One region of the Staphylococcus sp. GW823-FHT05F06 genome, then DNA from elsewhere that is predicted to be linked to it. Evidence: riboswitches for the same ligand, from Rfam matches in the RefSeq annotation. Region 1 holds a riboswitch; each other region holds the start of a gene.
The links. A riboswitch is a leader RNA that binds a small molecule or an ion and turns the genes downstream of it on or off. The one in region 1 is predicted to bind S-adenosylmethionine.
Positions count from the first base shown of each region.

Region 2: linked by a shared signal. The riboswitch ahead of metK (methionine adenosyltransferase) and the one ahead of metX (homoserine O-acetyltransferase MetX) in region 1 are both predicted to bind S-adenosylmethionine.
Region 3: linked by a shared signal. The riboswitch ahead of AC1Q7N_RS03655 (Na+/H+ antiporter NhaC family protein) and the one ahead of metX (homoserine O-acetyltransferase MetX) in region 1 are both predicted to bind S-adenosylmethionine.
Region 4: linked by a shared signal. The riboswitch ahead of AC1Q7N_RS10330 (methionine ABC transporter ATP-binding protein) and the one ahead of metX (homoserine O-acetyltransferase MetX) in region 1 are both predicted to bind S-adenosylmethionine.

Region 1 is NZ_JBXAHW010000003.1:39,111-44,945, reverse strand. It holds gene serS (serine--tRNA ligase) at 1-47, shown strand, start outside; gene sph (sphingomyelin phosphodiesterase) at 578-1,561, opposite strand; gene AC1Q7N_RS02970 (AzlC family ABC transporter permease) at 1,946-2,638, shown strand; gene AC1Q7N_RS02965 (AzlD domain-containing protein) at 2,635-2,964, shown strand; SAM riboswitch class I at 3,089-3,189, shown strand; gene metX (homoserine O-acetyltransferase MetX) at 3,254-4,222, shown strand; gene AC1Q7N_RS02955 (YybS family protein) at 4,471-5,397, shown strand; gene AC1Q7N_RS02950 (DHH family phosphoesterase) at 5,426-5,835, shown strand, end outside.
Region 2 is NZ_JBXAHW010000015.1:104-5,938, reverse strand. It holds gene AC1Q7N_RS09580 (alpha/beta hydrolase family protein) at 1-379, shown strand, start outside; gene pckA (phosphoenolpyruvate carboxykinase (ATP)) at 610-2,202, opposite strand; SAM riboswitch class I at 2,354-2,463, shown strand; gene metK (methionine adenosyltransferase) at 2,572-3,771, shown strand; gene AC1Q7N_RS09565 (hypothetical protein) at 3,874-4,782, shown strand; gene AC1Q7N_RS09560 (aldo/keto reductase) at 4,962-5,798, shown strand.
Region 3 is NZ_JBXAHW010000004.1:595-6,429, reverse strand. It holds gene AC1Q7N_RS03675 (amidohydrolase) at 214-1,332, shown strand; gene AC1Q7N_RS03670 (SDR family oxidoreductase) at 1,429-2,310, shown strand; gene AC1Q7N_RS03665 (flavin reductase family protein) at 2,597-3,208, shown strand; gene AC1Q7N_RS03660 (hypothetical protein) at 3,252-3,839, shown strand; SAM riboswitch class I at 3,915-4,011, shown strand; gene AC1Q7N_RS03655 (Na+/H+ antiporter NhaC family protein) at 4,145-5,446, shown strand; gene AC1Q7N_RS03650 (SRPBCC family protein) at 5,743-5,835, shown strand, end outside.
Region 4 is NZ_JBXAHW010000018.1:26,323-32,157, forward strand. It holds gene AC1Q7N_RS10310 (CsbD family protein) at 60-251, opposite strand; gene AC1Q7N_RS10315 (hypothetical protein) at 426-584, shown strand; gene AC1Q7N_RS10320 (MetQ/NlpA family ABC transporter substrate-binding protein) at 854-1,666, opposite strand; gene AC1Q7N_RS10325 (methionine ABC transporter permease) at 1,687-2,382, opposite strand; gene AC1Q7N_RS10330 (methionine ABC transporter ATP-binding protein) at 2,375-3,400, opposite strand; SAM riboswitch class I at 3,494-3,596, opposite strand; gene AC1Q7N_RS10335 (thioredoxin family protein) at 3,653-3,949, opposite strand; gene AC1Q7N_RS10340 (toprim domain-containing protein) at 3,942-4,328, opposite strand; gene gcvH (glycine cleavage system protein GcvH) at 4,588-4,968, opposite strand; gene AC1Q7N_RS10350 (arsenate reductase family protein) at 5,142-5,495, opposite strand; gene AC1Q7N_RS10355 (thioredoxin family protein) at 5,638-5,835, shown strand, end outside.

The DNA of each region.
Region 1 (5,835 bases):
TACCATTTATGGGTGGCAAAACTAAAATTGAAAAACCAATCAAATAATCATATAAACTTAACTAGATGATTACAATATTAAAAAGTTATTTAACTGTCGATAAGATTCTATAAACTTATCGACAGTTTTTTAATATATAAAGGCGAAATTGGTATTTTTATATTCAATTAGGGATGGATGTCTAAAATAGTTTAAAATGATTTTCACGATTTAAAATACTGGTATAAAAGCGATTTTATAGATACGGTTGTCTGACGTCACACAAACGAATGTCTAAAAAATAGTGAATATTTATTGTCATAGATTGAGTTATAAAATCATGAAAATAGTACATGAAGTAGCAAGTATTTATCTTTTAGATAACGCCTGTAAAAATATAAAATAGTGGAAATTGATTTTTTAAACGTTATCATTCATATTCAAAATATTTAACTTAGTTTGTCAAACAACGTTTATTTTTATATAACCATAAAATAATATCATAAAGAAGCTATATGAAATTCGAAGTATAATGCCAATGTTTCATATAGCTCCTATTCTAAATATTAAAATTTAATAATTAAATGTATCAATCGTCCTATTCATTTGATGCATAGCCTGAGAGTGGGTAATGATCTGAGTAATCATTGTATTTGTATGTTTTTCCCCAAGATTTCACGGACCATTCTGGTGACTTCACTCTATGTGTATCATTATGCCATGAGCTTGGTTGTGCATGGTCATGATCTAATAAAATATAATCTAAGTGTTGAGGTTCTAATTTAGGATAATTATATTTCGCAATACTATTACTGCTAGTATCCCAACTATATGCATTACCATCGAATTGAGTAGGTAATGAAACATTTAAGTTATTTGCCATTTGTTGATATTCATCTGAATCTTTAATGACATTTAAGTCACCACCGATATAGACGGGTTCATTTTTAGGGATATTCTTGTCTTTGATAAACTGTTTAATTTCACTCATTTGACTCTGTCTAATGTCTTTATCTTTTCCTTTAAAGCATGTTGGATCTTCAGCTTGTAGATGTGTTCCGATAATATGGTGGTATTTGCCATTCTTATTAATTTTAATGTAGGCAAAGCCTTTATTACCTGCCATATCAGCCCCACAACCTTTTTTATAAATATGTTGTTCTTGTTGTACGATAGGCCATTTACTCACAATACCAACGCCACCACTTACTTTTTTAATTTTTCTATAAGTACCAGAAGTATTTTGCCAACCTTCTGTACCTTTACCAACGATAGGTGTTTGATAAGGGTACTGTGAATGTAGACGTGTTAACAATCTTTTTGAAGCTTTTTTATCAAATAATTCATTTAGAATCACGACATCTTGATTTTGAATGTAATCTGCTTTTGAAATTAAATCAGCGCGCTGAGATTGTCCCCAATTAGGGTAGATAGCAGTAGGTAAGAAATACACGTTATGTGTAGTGATTTTAAGACTGTCTTTAAAATCACGTTCACTCGCATATGTGATAGTCGAAAATACTAAAAATAAACTACTTAAAACCAACAAAGTAGTTAGTATACATTTACGTTGCCAATTCAATATTGTTACACCTCGTTTCATTTGATGGTGTGATTATATCAAACAAAATTAAGTATCTTTTGGAAATTACTATTTCTAAATAAAATTTTAATAAAAAATTAAAAATCAATGATGTTTTAAAAAGTTGCAAAAGTTCAGTAACTATTATTTTTTGATAAACTTTAAAAGTAATGTTGTAAACATTTTGATTTTAAAGCTAGAAGTTAAAAAGAGGGTCTAAAAATAAGAAAGAAAATTCTGAAAAAATAAAACCTTTACATATTCACTTTTTTAGACATCGGTATGTATGACGGCACACATACCGGTCTTTAAATATATTGAATAAAATAATTAAGTGTATTAGACTGATTTTATTATTTTATTGGAGAGACTGGGGCTGATAATATGACTCACCTTACGTTTAAACAAGGTGTGAAAGAGTGTATTCCCACGTTACTTGGTTATGCAGGTGTAGGACTATCGTTTGGAATTGTGGCAGTCTCCCAAAATTTCAGTGTTTTAGAAATTATTTTATTGTGTCTGATTATTTATGCTGGTGCAGCCCAATTTATTATTTGTACATTAGTGATTGCAGGCACCCCTATTTCTGCAATTGTGCTTACAATACTTATCGTTAACTCTCGAATGTTCTTATTAAGTATGACTTTAGCACCTAATTATAAGCAATATGGATTTTGGAATAGGGTAGGGCTTGGAACGTTATTAACAGATGAAACTTTTGGCGTTGCTATAACACCATATGTTAAAGGTGAAAAAATTAACGATCGATGGCTACACGGACTAAATATTACTGCTTACTTATTTTGGACTGTTTCCTGTGTAATCGGTGCCATTTTCGGAGAGTATATTTCAAATCCTGATGCGCTCGGCCTAGACTTTGCAATTACCGCAATGTTTATTTTTTTATGTATATCTCAATTTGAAGGGATTAAGAAATCACGATTGAGAATATATATTGTACTCATTGTATGTGTGATTGTGATGATGCTTCTTCTAAGTTCAATTCTACCTTCATACCTAGCAATTTTAATAGCCGCAATTGTTGCTGCATTGTTAGGGGTGGTGATGGACAAATGACGACAGATTTACATACATTAGTACTTATTATTTTATGTGGCGTGGTCACATTACTCGTTCGAGTTATTCCATTTGTTATGATATCGCGTGTCAACTTACCAGCAATTGTAATTAAATGGCTTTCTTTTATTCCTATCACTTTATTTACAGCTCTTATTATAGATGGTGTAATTCAACAACATGATCATGCATTTGGTTATACGCTTAATTTACCTTATATTATTGCAATCGTGCCAACTGTGATGCTCGCTATTTTCACACGTAGTCTAACAGTGACAATTCTCGGAGGTATATTTGTCATTGCTTGCTTACGTTTAATCTTTTAATCTTTGAAAATCATATCAATTCATTGAACTTACAGAAAAAGTTAGTTAAAATTAAAATAATTAGAAAATTTAGACTATTAGAGACGAAATGCATTTCTACATCACAATACAATTAAATTACCTAACCTTATTTTGAGAAGCAGAGGGATTTGGCCCGTAGAAGCTTCAGCAACCGACTTTAAATAGCACGGTGCTAATACCAACGAGCAACTCGAATGATAAGTACGATAAGTGCCTTTACATCATTTGAGTAAGGCACTTTTTTAGTTGAAGGAGGTATGGAACTATTATGACGAATTACACGGTTAATACATTAGAACTAGGTGAGTTTATAACTGAATCTGGTGAAACGATTGATCATTTACGTCTACGTTATGAACATGTAGGACTTCCTGGTCAACCCCTTGTCGTTGTTTGTCATGCACTTACTGGCAATCATTTAACATACGGTACGGATGCGCAACCTGGCTGGTGGCGAGAAATCATTGATGGTGGCTACATTCCAGTTCATGATTATCAATTTCTTACATTCAATGTCATTGGAAGTCCATTTGGTTCGAGTTCTAAATTAAATGATGACAACTTCCCAGAACATTTAACATTGAGGGATATAGTTAGAGCTATTGAGTTAGGTATACAAGCATTAGAATTTAAGAAGATTAATATTCTCATTGGAGGCAGTTTAGGTGGCATGCAAGCTATGGAATTGCTTTATAATCGTCAATTCGAGGTGGAAAAAGCAATCATATTAGCCGCTACTGATAAAACGTCCTCCTATAGTCGTGCTTTTAACGAGATTGCAAGACAAGCTATACATATAGGTGGTAAAGAAGGTTTAAGTATCGCACGTCAACTCGGCTTCCTCACGTATCGATCGTCTAAAAGTTATGATCAACGTTTTACACTAGATGAAGTAGTGAGCTATCAACAACATCAAGGTGATAAGTTCAAAGAATATTTCGATTTAAATTGTTATTTAACACTGCTAGACGTCTTAGATAGTCATCATTTAGATAGAGGGAGAGATGATGTTGATGAAGTCTTTCAATCGTTGGAAACGAAAGTACTAACTATGGGCTTTATTGATGATTTACTTTATCCTGATGATCAAGTAAGAGCTTTAGGAGAACGTTTTAAATATCATCGTCATTTCTTCGTACCAGATAATGTTGGACATGATGGTTTTCTTCTAAATTTTAATGATTGGGCGCCTAATTTATATCATTTCTTAAATTTGAAACAATTCCGACGTAAATAGGAAAGTTTTATAATAGAACAAAATCCCCATGAGCACGCATAAGAAATACTAAACAGTGCAGAGTAGGTAAATTTTTCTTTGGCATAAGATAAGTATTATTTGGCATAAAAATAGTCCTACAGAAGATTATATAAGCAAAGCCTATTTCATATGTCGTACTTATGCATAACCTGTCATTGGTAGTATGGCTTTACTTTATTGTTAAATTTTAGCAAAGAGGTTAAAATAGGAGTTATAGTCAAAAAAGTATGGGAGTGGCGTATGTGTTTTCAAAAATACAACCTAAAGCAACTATTTTAGCAATTATTTCATTATTAGTAGTCGCTTTAGTAACGCATGTATTACCTGTTCTCGGCTTGATTTTATGTTTATTTGCAACGATTCCTGGTATTGTTTTATGGAATCGTTCCATACAATCATTCGGAATTAGCGCATTAGTAACAGTTGTACTTACAACATTATTAGGTAATACATTTGTCTTAAGTATGATGGTCTTAATCTTATTATTAAGTGCGATTATCGGACAATTACTTAAGGAAAGAACATCTAAAGAACGAATTCTTTATATTTCAACAGCTTCATTAAGTTTAGTTACACTTATTGGATGGATGTTATTACAAACATTCGATAAAATCCCGACGGCAGCTGTATTAATTAAGCCTTTTAAAAATGCAATGCATGAGGCTTTCTTAACAAGTGGAATCGATTCAAACTATAGACAGATTCTTGAGGAAAGTTTCCGACAAATGACGGTCCAACTCCCTAGTTTTCTAATTATAGTTATTTTCATTTTTGTCTTAATTAATCTGATTATTACATTTCCAATTTTACGCAAATTTAAAGTAGCAACACCTATTTTTAAACCTTTATTCGCATGGCAAATGAGCCGTAATTTACTATGGTTTTATCTTATAGTACTTATTTGTGTCATGATTGCAAGTGAACCAAGTACGTTCCAAAGCATCGTGTTAAACTTTGATGTTGTGTTATCATTAGTGATGTACATCCAAGGATTAAGTGTCATTCACTTCTTTGGTAAAGCTAAAAGATGGCCGAACTTCGCAACAATTCTTGTTATGGTAGTAGGGACACTTCTTACACCGGCAACGCATATTGTTGGATTACTTGGGGTAATTGATTTATGTATTAATTTAAAGAAAATAATAAAAAAATGATGATTAAAAAGTGATTAGAGGTGGAAGAATGAACCGTCAATCCACTAAAAAAGCTTTGCTCATACCGTTTATTTTAATGGTACTCACTGCCATAGCACTTGTCGTCGTGTGGTTTATTTTTAACCAATTAGTAGCAGGTATTGCTACAGCTATACTCATTGTGATGATTATTATTAGTGGCGTGTTATTGAGAAAAGCATTTCTAAAAATGGATAGTTATGTGGATGATTTAAGTGGTCACATCTCGGCAAGTAGTAACAAGGCGATTAAGCACTTGCCTATAGGGATGATTGTGTTAGATGAAGATAATCACATTGAGTGGATGAACCAATTTATGACAGATCACATTGAAACGAATGTGATTTCTGAAAATGTCAATGAAGTCTTCCCTAACATATTAAAACAACTGGAAAAAGTTCAAGAAGTAGAAATAGAAAA
Region 2 (5,835 bases), on a different contig from region 1:
TGTAGATAGTTATATGATTTGGGGTGGCGTATCTGATATACATTTAATGTATGAAGAACGAGTTGACTTGAGAGGTATGCTACGACGAATGGTTGGACATCCAAAAAAAGATGCGAAAGCTTATAAAAGCAGAGATGCAATGCAATTTATAAAAAAAGATAGTCCTCCTATTCTCATTATTCATGGTGGCAAAGATATTCAAGTTGGAATACATCAAGCTTATGATTTAGAAAAAAAATTAAAATCCAAAGGAATTTATTATCAAACCTATTATCAATTGGATGAAGGTCATGTACCACGACCTCCTGCGATGAGAGACGTAATTCGATATATACATCAATGGATGAACGACGTCGAAAATAAAAATTTAAATATATAGTGACAATGGATTATACAAGTTGATGATAGCAATGTAGATATTAGGAATAATTAGTTATTAAATAAAGAGACTGTTTGAAACTCTAGAAATGTATTATCATATCCAGATATCCTCAAATAAATGTATTATTATTTCCATCGTCATTTAAATAAAAATTTAAGTGCCCGAGATATTAAAAGCTTTCTCAGGCACAATGCTTTTAAATTTAGCGTGATAAATGTGTATATTAATTATTGATTAAATGCACCTTTGTTGGCAATATGTTCAACTTCCTTGCCGAATTTTTTAAAGTTATTATTAAAGCGTTGAATCAAATCGTAAGCTTGTACTTTGTAGTTATCTTTATTGTTCCAAGCATTGATAGGATTCAGAATAGTTGTAGGTATACTGTCAATCTGAACTGGAATATTTAAGCCAAATGTATCATCTTTAATATATTTAGTATTTTTTAATTTACCTGATATAGCTTGATCTACCATTTCACGAGTATAGTGTAGACTAATTCTTCGCCCTATACCATATTTACCACCTGTCCATCCAGTATTTACTAGATATACATCTACATCATGAATATCGATTAAATTTCCAAGTAAATCAGCGTACTTTGTTGGACTTAAAGGTAAGAATGGTGCACCAAAGCAAGTTGAAAACGAAGGTTGAGGTTCAGTAACACCACGTTCTGTTCCAGCTAGTTTAGACGTGAATCCACTTAAGAAATGATACATTGCTTGATCTTTAGTTAGCTTAGAAATAGGAGGGATAACTCCAAATGCATCAGCGGTTAAGAAAATAATCGTATTCGGATGTGCTGCCTTTGAAGGTGTAACAATATTCTCTATATAGTCAATAGGGTAGGCGGCGCGAGTGTTTTCAGTATAGGTGTTATCATCAAAATCTACCGTACCGTCATCATTTGTAACTGTGTTTTCTAATATTGTTCCGTATTTAATAGCATTATAAATTTGAGGCTCTTTCTGTTTAGATAAATGAATTGCTTTTGCATAACATCCACCCTCAATATTAAAAACGCCATTTTTATTCCAACCATGTTCATCGTCACCAATTAACTTACGTTTTGGATCGGCAGAAAGCGTCGTCTTACCAGTTCCTGATAATCCAAAGAATAGTGCTACATCTCCTTTTTCTCCAACATTAGCTGAACAATGCATACTCATGATATCCTGCATTGGAAGCAAATAGTTCATTACAGAGAAAATACCTTTTTTCATTTCACCAGCATATTCTGTGCCACCAATTAAAATCACTTTATGTTTAAAAGATATAATGACAAATGTTTCACTATGTGTCCCATCTAATTTGGGATTAGCTTTAAAGTGAGGTGCTGAAACAATTGTGAAGTTGGGTTTTATATTTTGAGCTTCATCTATAGATTCTGGACGAATAAACATGTTACGAGCAAATAAATTATGCCAAGCTAATTCATTTATCACCTTAAGTTTAAGACGTGACTCTTTATCGCTCCCTGCATATCCACTAAATATGTAAAGTTCCTCTTTCTGATTTAAATAATCGAGTACTTTATTGTAAAGTTTTAGAAATGTTTCTTCATCCATGGGCTGATTGATATCTCCCCAATTTATATTATCCTTATACGATGGTTCAGTGACTATAAATTTATCTTTAGGTGAACGACCAGTGTACTTACCTGTTTTAACATTTATTGCCCCCAGTTCAGTTAACTCACCCTCATGATTTTTTAAAATTTTTTTGTATAATTGTGTTGATGATAGTTGAAAATGTGATGTAGCTTTTTCTATTAGCTGATTTATCTTAAGTGTTTCTGTGTATGTATCTATAGACATACCCAATCCCTCCATACGATAATTTATGTAAGCCCTTACATTTAGATAGTATAACATACCGATTGAATTTATCCACTTTAAAATAGAAATAGTGACAATGTATAAAATTGACAACATACTTTGAATTAGATATTATTAAGTTTAACGGATTCTCTTATCCTGAGTGGTGGAGGGACATGGACCCAATGAAACCCAGCAACCTCTTTATTTAAAGAAAGGTGCCAAACCGTTTGCAGACAAATATGGTCTGAACGATAAGAGCGAATGGACGTTTAAGAGCCTTCTCTCTATCTATATAGTGAAGAAGGCTCTTTTATTTAGCTCTCATATTTAAAGAGAATTTTCGTAATTTATTTAAAGGAGAAAATGATGACATACAATAAACGATTATTTACCTCAGAATCAGTTACTGAAGGCCATCCTGATAAAATTGCTGACCAAGTTTCAGATGCCATTCTTGATGAAATATTAAAGGATGATCCCAATGCTCGTGTAGCATGTGAAACAACAGTAACAACAGGAATGGCACTTATTTCTGGAGAAATCTCAACAACTACTTATGTAGATATTCCTAAAGTGGTGAGAGAAACGATTAAAGATATTGGTTATACTAGAGCAAAATATGGTTATGATTCACAAACAATGGCAGTGTTAACTGCGATTGATGAACAGTCTCCTGATATTGCACAGGGTGTAGACAAAGCTCTTGAGTATCGAAATGATATTTCTGAAGAAGAAATTGAAGCAACAGGTGCAGGTGACCAAGGATTAATGTTTGGATATGCAACTGATGAAACTGATACGTATATGCCTCTACCTATATTCCTGTCGCATCAACTTGCTAAACGATTGGCTGATGTACGAAAAGATGAAATTTTAGATTATCTTCGTCCAGATGGAAAAGTACAGGTGACTGTTGAATATGGTGAAGATGACAAACCTAGACGTATTGATACCATTGTAGTTTCTACACAACATGCTGAAGATGTAGAGTTAGCACAAATTGAAAAAGACATTAAAACGCATGTTATTTACCCAACTGTAGATAAAGCTTTATTAGATGATGAAACTAAATTTTACATTAACCCGACTGGACGTTTCGTTATTGGAGGACCTCAAGGAGATGCTGGTTTAACTGGACGTAAAATTATAGTTGATACGTATGGTGGTTATGCCCGTCATGGTGGAGGTTGTTTTAGTGGTAAAGATCCTACTAAAGTAGATCGTTCAGCAGCTTATGCAGCAAGATATGTAGCTAAAAATATTGTTGCAGCTGGTTTAGCTAAACAATGTGAAGTACAACTTGCATATGCAATTGGTGTAGCAGAACCCGTTTCCATTTCAATTAATACGTTTGATACTGGAAAGGTTTCAGAAGCACGTTTAGTTGAAGCTGTAAGAAAGCATTTTGATTTAAGACCAGCAGGTATCATTAAAATGTTAGACTTAAAACAACCGATATATAGACAAACAGCAGCGTATGGTCATTTTGGACGTACAGACGTATTGTTACCATGGGAAAAATTAGATAAAGTCAATGTTTTAAAAGATGCTGTTGAAATTCAATGACTTGTAAAATAGAAAATAAATAATTATAAAATATATGTCGAAAATAAGCCTTTTTTCTATTATAATTAGAGTTATTGAAACTGATAAAGGAGCGTTGTTTTAATGGATTTTTCTTCACCGACAGTAATTGGCTTAATTGTTGCAATACTTGTGGCTGTTTTATTCTTTATACTCTTCTTAATAGCGAACCATAGTAAGAAGAAAGTGAAGAATCAAACAGAAGCACATTATAAAGAAAAAGAACAACATCTAAAAGAATCTCATGAAGAAGCTTTAGAAAAAGAGAGAGTTGAGAATAAAAAAGTTGTTACAAAACAAAAAGAAGATTTTGACGTGACAGTTAGTAACAAAAATCGTGAAATTGATGCGTTGAAACTATTCTCAAAAAATCATAGTGAATATGTTACAGATATGCGATTAATTGGTATTCGTGAGAGACTAGTAAATGAAAAGAGAATACGCCCTGAAGATATGCATATTATGGCAAATATTTTCTTGCCTAGTAATGAGTTAACTAATATTGAACGTGTGAGTCATCTTGTACTTACACGAACTGGCTTATATATAATTGATTCTCAATTATTAAAAGGCCATGTTTATAATGGTATTAGTGGTGCGCAATTTAAAGAATTACCTACGATGTCACAAGTTTTTGACACGCTCGACTTAGATTCATCACAGCCACAGACATTGGTCTTAGATCAAAATGAAGATCAACATTCATTATCTTTTGTTAATTATTCAGATAAGATTAAACATATTGAAAAATTAGCAGGAGATTTACAAAATGAATTGAATACCAAATATACGCCTACATCAATACTGTATTTTAATCCTAAAAAGGATAATGATGTTACAATTTCTCATTATACGCAGTCATCAAATGTTAAAGTTTTAGTTGGTCCTGAACAATTAGATGAATTCTTCAACAAGTTTGTTTTCCATGGACGCATACAGTACAATGTGGATGATTTACAAGATATCATGGTTAAAATCGAGTCATTCAATTAAATTATTAAAGAAATACTTTATTTTTCATATGAGTGCTTATTATAGTCTTCAAAACAATTACTACAAATTAATTGTTTTGAAGGCTTTTTTGATTTGATAGTATTACTTTTTTAAATAGTAAAAAGAGGGTATGTATTACTAGTAAACTTTTCAATTACAATGATTAAAGGAGAGATTATATGGAGACGGTTCAATTTTATAACGGAAGAACAATGCCGAAAATAGGGCTCGGAACTTATAGAGTAAAAGATGGCGATGAATGTAGAGAATCTGTAAAATATGCTATCGAACGGGGTTATAGAAGTATAGATACGGCAATGATTTATGGTAACGAAGAAACGGTAGGTCAAGGTATTAAAGAAGGATTAGAATCGACTGGTTTAAGTCGTGAAGATTTATTTATAACTTCTAAATTATGGCTAACTGATTTTGGACGTCAAAATGTGGAAGATGCCTATCGACAATCTGTTGCAAAATTAGGACTGGATTATTTAGATTTATATCTGATGCATTGGCCAGGTACAAATGAAGCGGTAATGATTGATACTTGGAGAGGTATGGAAGACTTGTATAAACAAAATCAGGTGAAAAATATTGGTGTGAGCAATTTTACTCCAGAACATTTTGAAGCATTGCTTGCCCAAGTTTCTATTAAACCGGTCATTAACCAAGTAGAATTTCATCCTTATTTAACACAAAATAAATTACGAAAGTATTTAGAAGCTCAAAATATTATCATGGAATCATGGTCTCCATTAATGAATTCACAAATTCTCCATGATGAAGTCATAAATGAAGTAGCTAATGAAGTAGGAAAAACTCCAGCCCAAGTTGTAATAAGATGGAATATTCAGCACGATGTTGTTGTTATACCTAAATCCGTAACACCACATCGCATAGAAGAAAATTTAGACGTATGGAATTTTGAATTAAGCGACAACCAAATGGAAAGAATCGATCAATTAAATCAAGATAAAAGAATTGGACCTAACCCTCTTGAATTTGACGGTAAGTAAATCAATAGTAAAATGAGGTTGGGACATAATTCCTAGC
Region 3 (5,835 bases), on a different contig from region 1:
GTAATTAATGATAAATGTGACTGTTTAAAAATGTTTTCGCTTTTTTAAATAATTTTAATAAACTAGCTCTCAAAAATGTTGAATATTTAGAATTTTCCGATAAAATGTTAAGATACTCTTAATAAAATTGACAATTAAGTTAATTAAAAGAATGATAAATCACTAGTTAAGTATATGAATAAATTTGAAGTGTGAGAAAGGGCTGAGCGATATATGACAAATTATTCTACTTATGTAGATTGGAGAAGAACGTTTCATCAATATCCTGAACTTTCAGATGAAGAATATGAAACTACAGAAAAGTTACGAAAAATACTCAAAAGTTATGGTATACGTATACTGGAGGTACCTTTAAAAACAGGTTTAGTAGCAGAAATTGGGCAAGGAGAGGAAATGATAGCAGTAAGAACAGATATTGATGCTTTGCCTATAGAAGAACAAGTGAAGCATGAATTTACATCAAAGTATCAAGGTGCAATGCATGCATGTGGTCATGATATTCATATGGCAAGTATATTAGCTACTGGTATTCAACTAAAAGAGATTGAAGATGAATTAAATGGACGCGTTCGATTAATATTTCAACCTGCTGAAGAATTAGGGCATGGTGCATTTGAAATCATAAATACTGGAGTACTTAAAGGAGCTAAAGCAGTACTTGGTTTTCATAATTATCCCACTTTAAAAGTTGGTGAATTTGCTATTAAATCGGGTGCAATTACCTCTGCTGTCGATCGTTTTGAGTTTAATATTAAAGGTAAAGGTGCGCATGCTGCAAAACCTGAACAAGGAAACGATCCAGTCATCGTCGTAGGACAACTTATCAATAGTTTACAAACTATTGTGAGTCGAAATTTATCAGCTTTTGATAGTGCAGTTGTAACAATCGGTGAAATTTCTTGTGGTAACACATGGAATGTTATAGCTGACAAAGCTTATATACAGGGCACTGTTCGTTCATTCGATGAGGATATACGTCATTATATTGAAAATAGGATGAAAAATATTGCTGATGGTTTAAGTCGTGTTTTTAATGTGGATATTGATTTAACTTATTCAAGACTACCTGGTGCAGTAGTAAATGATGCACATCTAACACAAGAAGCAATCGAGGTCGCTAAAAATGTTGGCTATCATGTATCAATGCTCGATGAACCGGTTACTATTGGAGAGGATTTTTCAGGTTATACAGAAGAATACCCCGGTGTTTTCGCATTTATTGGCTCCGACAGTAAATATGATTTACATCATCCTAAATATCATCCAGATGAGCGTATTTTGGAAAAAGTTCCTCAATATTTCGTTCAGCTCGTTCAACGTTTATTGACATAATTTTATAAATTGAAGTGATTTCAGATTTTCTATGATTAAACGTACATGATAACTGGGTATACAGAAAGCATTAAATGAATTAGGAGATGATTTGAAATGTCAGCTCAAGATCCGCGCAATAAATTTAAAACTGATAATTATGAAAAACAAGAACAAGAAGTTCCAGGTATACAAGCTAAAATGTCACCACAACCAGATTGTGGGGAAGATTCTTATCATGGCCACCATCGATTAGATGGCTTTAAAATACTAGTGACTGGTGGCGATTCAGCAATTGGACGTGCGGCAGCAATTGCTTATGCTAAAGAAGGTGCAGATGTAGCGATTAATTATTTACCAAGTGAACAACAAGATGCCGATGATGTAAAACAGATTATTGAAAATGTTGGGCAAAAAGCTATCTTAATTCCTGGTGATATTAGAGATGAACAATTCAACTATGACATGGTTGAAAAGGCTTATCAGCAATTAGGTGGTTTAGACAATGTAACGTTGGTTGCTGGTCATCAACTTTATCAAGATGAATTATCGGAGTTTAAAACTCAAGATTTTACCGAAACGTTTGAAACGAATGTCTATCCGGTATTTTGGACAGTCCAAAAAGCGCTTGAGTATTTACAACCAGGAGGCTCGATTACAACAACATCTTCAGTTCAAGGTTATAATCCTAGTCCAATTCTTCATGATTATGCTGCAACGAAAGCTGCAATTATATCTTTAACAAAGAGTTTTTCAGCCGAACTTGGCCCTAAAGGTATTCGTGTTAACTGTGTTGCACCTGGACCGTTTTGGTCACCACTTCAAATTGTCGGTGGACAACCACAAAGCGCTATACCTACTTTTGGACAAAACACACCGTTAGGACGTGCCGGCCAGCCAGTTGAATGTGCTGGGACATATGTGTTATTAGCCTCTGATGATGCAAGTTATATTACCGGTCAAGTATATGGTGTGACTGGTGGGACTCAAATAGATTAACTTAACTATAGCATGTTGATTAGTATATATTTTTCGAAGTGAAAGCACGACGAAGGTGCTAAACATCATACAAACCTATACAGTTTAATATAAGATTTGTTTATGATAATAAGCGCCTAGGACAAATATCAATGTCCTAGGCTTTCTTATCTTATAGGCTAACAGTGATTCAATTGAATATACGATCTTCTTTAACTTTTTATTTATAATTATGTCTGCAAAGGGACAACAATAGTTAAATAGTAAATTTTATATTTTTAATAAAAATTGATTGGATTGATTGATAGTGAAAAAAATAAAAGCTGAAACACTTTCAGATATGCAAAATTATAAATTACTTAGTGGAAGTATTATACCTAGGCCGATAGCATTTGTAACTACTCAAAATTTAAAAGGGGATATCAACGCAGCCCCGTTTAGTTTTTTTAATGTAGTTAATCATACACCACCTATGATTGCAATTGCTGTTCAACGTACAAAGGGAAATAGAAAAGACACCTCAATAAATATAGAACAATCAGGTGAGTTTGTAGTGCATATTACTGATGAGGCTATTGTTAATGATGTGAATGAAACTGCTGCCCCGTTAGAATATGGTGTTAATGAACTTAAAAGAACCTCTCTAAGTATGATTGATTCAGATTTAATTAAAGTTCCAGCAATCAAAGAAGCAAAAGTAAGGTTTGAGTGTAAGCTTCATCAAATAGTACAATTGGGCAACAAAGATAACGGGAGTGATTTGATAATTGGTGAAATTGTCGTGTACCATATCGATGAAGAAGTTTATTTTGAAGATAGTAAAATTGATGCAAATCAATTAAATCCGGTAGCTAGGTTAGCTGGAAATGATTACTCTTTGTTAGGTCAAACATTTACGGTTAATCGGCCTACCTCATAAAAATAAAAATACATATGTAAATCTCATTTTAAGGGTGTCATTGATGAAAGCATATCTATATAAATTCATGCCATTGCTCATTTTCGTCATAGGACTGATTATCTTTTACGTTTTTAATGATTATCCCACATTGATACATGTCATAGTGATTATTGCTTTTATAACGAATGGATTGAAAAATGTATATTTTGTTAATAATAATATTAGAAATCATATGATATGGGTGAGCCCTAAACTCGATCGTATCCTTGGTATGATTTCGGGCATACTATATTTTGGTATTTACGTGGTTGGCTTTATAAAGCAACAGCCTTTATGGATAGTGATACTTATTCTAGTATCAACAGTGGGTACTGTGGTTTTATTAGAAACAAAATTACATATTACATCACTTCAATTAGAGGAGACGTTATCATCTGAACGGATAAAACGTAAAGTAATATCAAGACATAAAGCACAACGTCTTAAGTGTATATTTTTTACTGTGATTGTTGTAGTAATCATTTCAATGCTCATATCATTATATTTAAAGTTGATGGTTATTTTTGGACTTGCAGTAACGATTTTTATCTTAGCATCAATAAGTGTGGCTATTTTCGAAAAATACTTTACTATTATTGAAAATATGTAAACTATTATTAAAATATTTAAAATAATAAGTGTTGACGTTATTGCAAATATCTTGTAACGTTAAACACAATTCAATAACTTATCAAGAGAAGTGGAGGGACTGGCCCAAAGAAGCTTCGGCAACATTGTATCATGTGCCAATTCCAGTAACCGAGAAGGTTAGAAGATAAGGTTAAACACGACGTTAACTGAGACTGGGGCATGATTACGTGTCCTGGTTTTTTATTTTTGAGTTATTGATTAAATAGATAGGAATTTTTTAGTATAAAATCTATCAATCCATTATACGGGAAAGTAGGTTAGATTATGAAAGAGATGAAGAATGGCAATGCTTGGGCATTAATTCCTTTATTGTTATTTGTCTTACTATTTCTAGGTGTTGGTATTATTTCTGGTGATTTTACCACTATGCCATTAAATGTTGCTATTACAATTACTGTTATTGTTGCCTTACTTATGAACCGCAAGGAAACTTTTGCAAAAAAAGTAGAGGTATTTACAAAAGGTGCAGGTCACTCTAATATCATTTTGATGATGCTTATTTTTATCCTTGCTGGAGCTTTTTCGACGACTGCTGAAAAAATGGGAGGCGTGTCATCTACAGTTAATTTAGGCTTATCACTTATTCCTCAAAATCTAATAATTGTTGGGCTATTTATTATTTGTATGTTTGTATCAATTTCAATGGGGACTTCTGTTGGCACAGTTGCAGCTATTGCACCAGTAGGTTTTGGATTTGCACAAGCAACAGATGTACCAGCTGCATTAGCCATGGCAACAGTTGTTGGGGGAGCGATGTTTGGTGATAATCTATCTATGATTTCTGATACCACTATTGCAGCAGTAAGAACACAAAAAACAAAAATGAGTGATAAATTTAAAGTCAATTTTAAAATTGTACTACCAGGTGCGATTATTACAATCATCATTTTATTCTTTTTAACAAATGGTATTTCTATAGATCATACTAAAAACTATGATTATAATTTAATTAAAGTCATACCATACTTATTAGTTTTGATTCTTGCGTTAGTTGGTATTAATGTAATTATTGTATTAATAGGAGGTACTGTATTAGCCGGTATAATTGGACTGATTGATGGTTCTTTTGGTTGGAATGGCCTTTTAAATGCTATTTCTAAAGGTATTATCGGAATGGAAGATATTGCTATGATTGCATTGCTTATAGGTGGTCTAGTAGGAATTATCCAACATAATGGTGGTATTGATTGGTTGCTTAATTTTGTAAGGTCAAAAGTAAAATCAAAGCGTGGTGCAGAACTAGGTATAGCGAGTTTAGTGAGTGCAGCTGACATTTCAACAGCAAATAATACAATTTCTATTATTATGGCTGGACCATTAGCTAAAAATATTGCTGATGAATATGATGTCGATCCAAGGAAATCAGCAAGTATATTAGATATCTTTGGTGGGTGTTTTCAAGGATTATTACCATACAGTCCACAAGTGATTTCAGCAGCAGGTGTAGCCGGAATTTCCCCATTCCTAATGTTACAATATAGTATTTATCCAATATTATTAGGTGTTTGTGGATTAGTAGCAATTATTTTAAGAGTACCTCGTTTAAATCAATCGTCAAAGAAATAAAATATGCCCCATAGTATATATTGACTGTCAACAATCTTATGATTGTTGACAGTTTTATAATGACTCTTTGATACACACCATCTGTATTTTATTTTTAAGTTGAGTATCAAACAATTTAGAATAACAGTAAAATATTGATAAAGACAAGACTATACACTCAATCTTGAATTTAAAAAGTTAAAAATCACTAAAATTATAAGTTTTATTTAATATAATTTAATTTTATAGAGCTCAAAGTTTGTGACCTAGCTCAAATACGTTAAAATAGTATTAAGAGTGAAAGTAGGTGAAATGAAATGGCAAAATATAATGTGGAAAATGAATATGTAGAAATCGACATTGAGAGATTACTCAAATATACACCAGAGGTCGTTTATGAGGCATGGACA
Region 4 (5,835 bases), on a different contig from region 1:
TACAAACAAGCCCTCATATACCATAGAGTACATGAGGGCTAAATTAGAAGGACTATTAATTAGTCACCTTTATTACCTTTAAATTTATCAATAACGTCATTTGCTTTTTCTTTAACGTTTTCTACAGCTTCTTTCGCTTTACCAGAAGCTTTGTCACCTTTACCATCTTTTTCTAATTCTTTATTATCAGTAGCATTACCTACTGTTTCTTTAATATTACCTTTAGCTTGTTCAAATTTATCTTCAGCCATTTAAAATTCCTCCTTATGTTTAACTTATTAATATTGTTACCCTCTTATTTATGAGCTAAACATCTTTTATGAATTTTTTTCTCATAAAGATGATTTTACGAAAGAAACTATAAATTTACAGTAGATTATAGTATATTGAATATAAAATAATTATAAGTTGGGTTGGTATATTTTATGAAATTTATTACTATTAAAGCGATTACTGAGAAAGGGTTAGATAAAAAAGTAAATCAATTTTTAAAATCACATCCACAAATTGAAATTATCAAATTTGATTACCAAATGGGATATAGCGGTGTAAGTGTTGGTATTTTATACCGTGATAATATTTAAATAATTATAGATATGTTGTGCGTATAAAGACAATATATCTTACCTTTTACAAAACTACCTGTTCAAAAAATATGGCTAGTGAATTATAGTCATTGTTAGATAACTATAATCACAGAAAAATGTTTATGGATGTTAAAACGTATAACAAAAGTGAGTTAAAAATTAAAGGTTCAATAGCAAAAAACACGTAGATGATTTTATACTGAATCATCTACGTGTTTTTGTATATTCATGTGACAAGCGATTAAATATTATTAATTGTTTGCTATTTACTTAGCAGGTACGACAGCTCCATCATACTTATCTTTAATATAATCTTGAATTTCTTTAGATTGTAGCACTTCCATTAATACTTTGATATTTTTATCATCTTTATGACCTTTTTTAACTGCAATTAAATTTGCATATGGGTTATCTTTAGGAGATTCTAAAGCAATCGAATCTTTTTTAGGACTTAATTTTTGGTCAATCGCATAGTTAGAATTAATGATTACTGCGTCAGCGTCTTGATTTTGATAGATTTTTGGTAAATATTCTGCTGATTGTTTGTTGTTAAATTTAATATCTTTTTTGTTTTCAGTTATGTCATCAAATTTAGCATTTTCAATTTTAACGCCTTTTTTAAGTTTAATAAGACCTTCATCTACAAAGAATTTTAAGAATCGTCCTTGTTCAGCTGGGTTATTTGATACATATACTGTTGCACCTTTAGGAAGATCTTTTAAGCTTTTATATTTTTTTGAGTATACAGCCATAGGTTCTAATTCAACATTCCCAGCCGATTCAATTTTATACCCTTTTTCTTTACTTTCAGTATTTAAGTATGGTGTATGTTGGAAGAAGTTCGCATCGATTTCACCTTTGTCTAATAATTTATTAGGCGTTGTGTAATCGTTAATTGATTTGATTTTTAAATCATAACCTTTTTTCTTCAATAATGGTTTTGCTTTTTCTAAAATTTCAGCGTGTGGTGCTGGAGATGCACCTACTGTGATAGTTTTTTCCTTATCTTTACCTCCACCACATGCAGCTAAGGCAATCGTTAAAGCCAATACTAAAATAATTCCGAATAATTTTTTCATAGAATATAATCCCCTTTTCTTTAGCGTTTATCGATTTTATTTGTAAGCCAATCCCCTAGGAACTGGATTATAAATACAATAATTAAAATAAATACTGTTGAAACTAAAATGACATCATTTTGATTTCGAGTAAATCCTGTTAAATATGCTAAATTACCTAAACCGCCTGCGCCAATAACACCTGCAATAGCTGTAGAACCTACCAAAGCAATTGCAGTAACGGTAATACCTGAAACTAAAGCAGGCATTGCTTCAGGAAGTAGCACTTTTCTCACAACTATCGAAGTGTTCGCTCCCATTGACCAAGCAGCCTCTATAACACCTTTATCAATTTCTTTAAAAGCAATCTCGACCAATCTAGCGTAGAATGGTGCTGCACCAATAATAAGTGCTGGTAATGCACCAGTTGGCCCACTGATTGTTCCGAGAAGTATACTTGTAAATGGAATTAACAGTAAAATTAATATGATAAATGGAATTGCTCTAAATAAATTAACAATGAATGACACAATCGTGTAGAAAATCTTAGCAGCCAATGAGTTACTTTTCGCAGATAAAAAGAGTAATACCCCTAATATAAGTCCAAAGACAAATGCAAAAAGCGTCGAAACAACAGTCATATATAGAGTTTCTAAAATTGCCTGCCAAACCTCTGGCCACTGAACATTTGGCATTGTCACCATTTCGTGAAATATTTCACCATAAGATTTACCCATGTTTTAGCACCTCCACATTAACGTGTTGTTCGTGAAGATTATGTTTAAATTGCTTGAAATGTTCTTCACTTATATGTGGTATGTGAATAACTAAAAATCCAAGCGAACCGTTTTTAGTATTCTTAATATCTGCTTCAAGAATATTCACATCTATGTTATGCGTCTTCGTCATATAAGATATGATAGGCTCAGTTGTATTTTCACCAGTAAAGTTTAACCTCACGATATATGCATCATGATCTAATGGCTCCAAATACTCTAAAGAATCTTCAAAATCATCGTTTAAATCATCTTTCACAAAACGTTTTGTTACTTCGTGTTGTGGATTCTCAAATACTTTACTTACCGCTCCCTGTTCGATAACTTTACCGTTTTCCATTACAGCAACTTCATCACAAATTCTTCGTATAACATGCATTTCATGTGTTATAAGTACAATAGTTAAATTTTGTTGTTCCCTTACCTTCAATAATAAATCTAGAATTTCATCTGTAGTTTGTGGATCTAATGCACTTGTTGCCTCATCGCATAACAATACATCTGGATCATTAGCTAATGCTCTCGCAATACCCACTCTTTGTTTTTGTCCGCCTGATAATTCAGACGGATACGCACTTTCTCGACCTTTTAGGCCGACAAGTTCAATGAGTTCCAATGCTTTTTGTTTAGCTAGACCACTTGGAACGCCAGCAATTTCTAATGGAAATGTTACATTTTTCAATACATTTCTTGACCATAGAAGGTTAAAATGTTGAAAAATCATACTCACTTTTTGTCGTTTTTTTCGTAACTGTGATTTAGATAATTGACTTATATTGTCACCATCTATAATGATTTCACCTGACGTTGGAGATTCTAAGTTGTTAAACATTCTTATAAGCGTACTTTTGCCAGCTCCTGAGAAACCAATCACACCAAAAATAGAGCCGGATTCAATGTTTAAATCAACGTGATCAACAGCAAGAACATCTTTATCCTTGGTATGATAGCGTTTAACAATTTGGTTTAGCTTAATCACGTTAATAGCCTCCTTATGTTGCTTAGTAATCAAATTAAAAATGCTTTCTCAATTTTTAGAAAATTTGAGAAAGCATTTGTTGAAATGTTCTTTCTCTCATCTTCTAAAGTTATACTTTATGTGAATTGGCACCATTTCTATTTTAGACGGTTGCCGGGCTTCTTAGGGCACATCCCTCCACCTCTCTCGATAAGAGTTAAAGCATATTTAATTTGTATTAATCCTACCATCGTACTAATGTTTCGTCAATAATTATTTTAAATTTTCTAACAAATAAGTAACTGACTGAAATGCGTAGATTCTTTTTATCTCTTCCTCTCTACGCATAAGCAACAAAACAGGAACAGACATAATTTGTTTCTCTTTACTCCATTCAGGATAAAAATTAAGATCTATTTTTTTTATTGGCAATTGTAAGATTTCATTAGCAATATCCAACATCCTTTCAGAAATCTTACATGTTCCACACATTGGTGTATAACCAAATATGAGATGTTTTTCTTTATTAAAATTAACAGTTATGTCTTCAATATCCTTCAATTTATTCATTTACTAAAACTAGCCTTTCAGTTTTTAAATTATTCATAAGTTTCTTTTCTTTTTTTACATTAAAACCATATCTACTTAATACATGTGCTAAATAATTTTTAGGACACTTAGCAACCTCACAAAACGTTTTATCAACATAAATATGTTCACTTTCGCTTAAATAACGTTTAAACCATTTTCTAATTTTTTCACCCTCATCATCAGAATCGGCAAGAACATAAACTTGTTTGTCATAAAGTGTTTCTATCATGTTGTCTATCTTATCTATACTCATAGTCCCATGTGTACAAATGATATTTGCAGGTTCAGCGATTACTTGTTGTACTCTTTTCTTATCCGATTTACCTTCAACAATAATAACCTTATTTACAATAGCCATGTCAATCCACCTTCTAAGCGTCAAAGTAACTATCACTATCATCATTCACAAAATCCCCAAAACCTAAACATTTAGTGACACTGCAATTTTTAATTGCTAGTGTCACTTATGCTTGAGCTTTGCTCAAGCGTTCCTCTTTTTCACTGCAATTTTTAATTGCTTGTGTCACTTATGTATGGGCTTTGGCTTACGTTCCAGATTAAAGTTGTTCCTTATAAAAAAACTCCTTGATTAAATCTAATCGAGGAGTTTGCAATCATTATTCACCAATCATTTCTGAGTATTGATCTGCTGATAATAATTCTTCTAATTGACTATCGTCACTAATTTCAATTTTAACCATCCATGCTTTTTCGTATGGCGATTCATTTACAAATTCTGGGCTATCTTCCAATTCTTCATTAACTTCAACAATTTTCCCAGAAATTGGCGCATACAACTCTGATACTGTTTTTACTGATTCCACACTACCGAATGTGTCACCTTCATTTAATTCATCGTCAGTTTCAGGTAGCTCAACAAATACGATATCACCTAATTCGTTTTGTGCGTATTCTGTAATACCAACTGTTGCTACATTATTTTCAATTTTAACCCACTCATGCTCTTTAGAATATTTAAATTCGCTCGGTACTGCCACGAGAATCCCCTCCTGATTAATTTAATTACAATTTAATGATGCCACACACATATTATTCATTCAACTATTATTACAAAGAATAAATGAATTAAAATTCGTTTTTAAATATACAAAACACCATTTTAATTTATATTTTTTTATTAATGTTCACTTTCTCTAAATTAATATCACACCTATAACCATTGGTGTTGATACTCATTTTCTTTAAATCCTAAAGTCAAATGGTTACCAGAAATAGCTAATGGACGTTTAACCAACATTCCATCTGAAGCAAGTAGTTCTAGTTTTTCATCATCAGACATATTTTTAAGTTTCTCTTTTAAATTTAATTCGCGATATTTGATACCATGTGTATTAAACAACTTATTAATATTCACACCCGTTTTATCTACGATATTTTTGAATTCTTTTTTAGTCGGTGTATGTTGAACAATATCAATGGATTCATAATTCACATCGTGCTCATCTAAAAACTTTGCAGCCTTTTTGCACGTTGTGCATTTCGGATACTGATAAAATTTAATCAATTACCTTTTACCTCCTTCTCTCTATTAACTTAAATATATCATGATATTTAATTGAACGCTTTAATTTTCAAGCTAATATTTTTGTTAATGTGCAGTCATTCGTTATAATAAGTTTACCAAATTACAAAAGGAGTAGATAGTGATGAAAAATATTCATCAAACCGAAGAATTTAATTCTACTATTGGTAGTACTGATCCAGTAATTATCAAGTTTGAAGCCGACTGGTGTCCAGATTGTAAAGCGATGGATATGTGGATAGATCCAATTGTTGAAAAATATAATAATTATCAATGGTATGTGGTCGATCGTGACGAATTAGAAGATGTGACAACTGAAAAT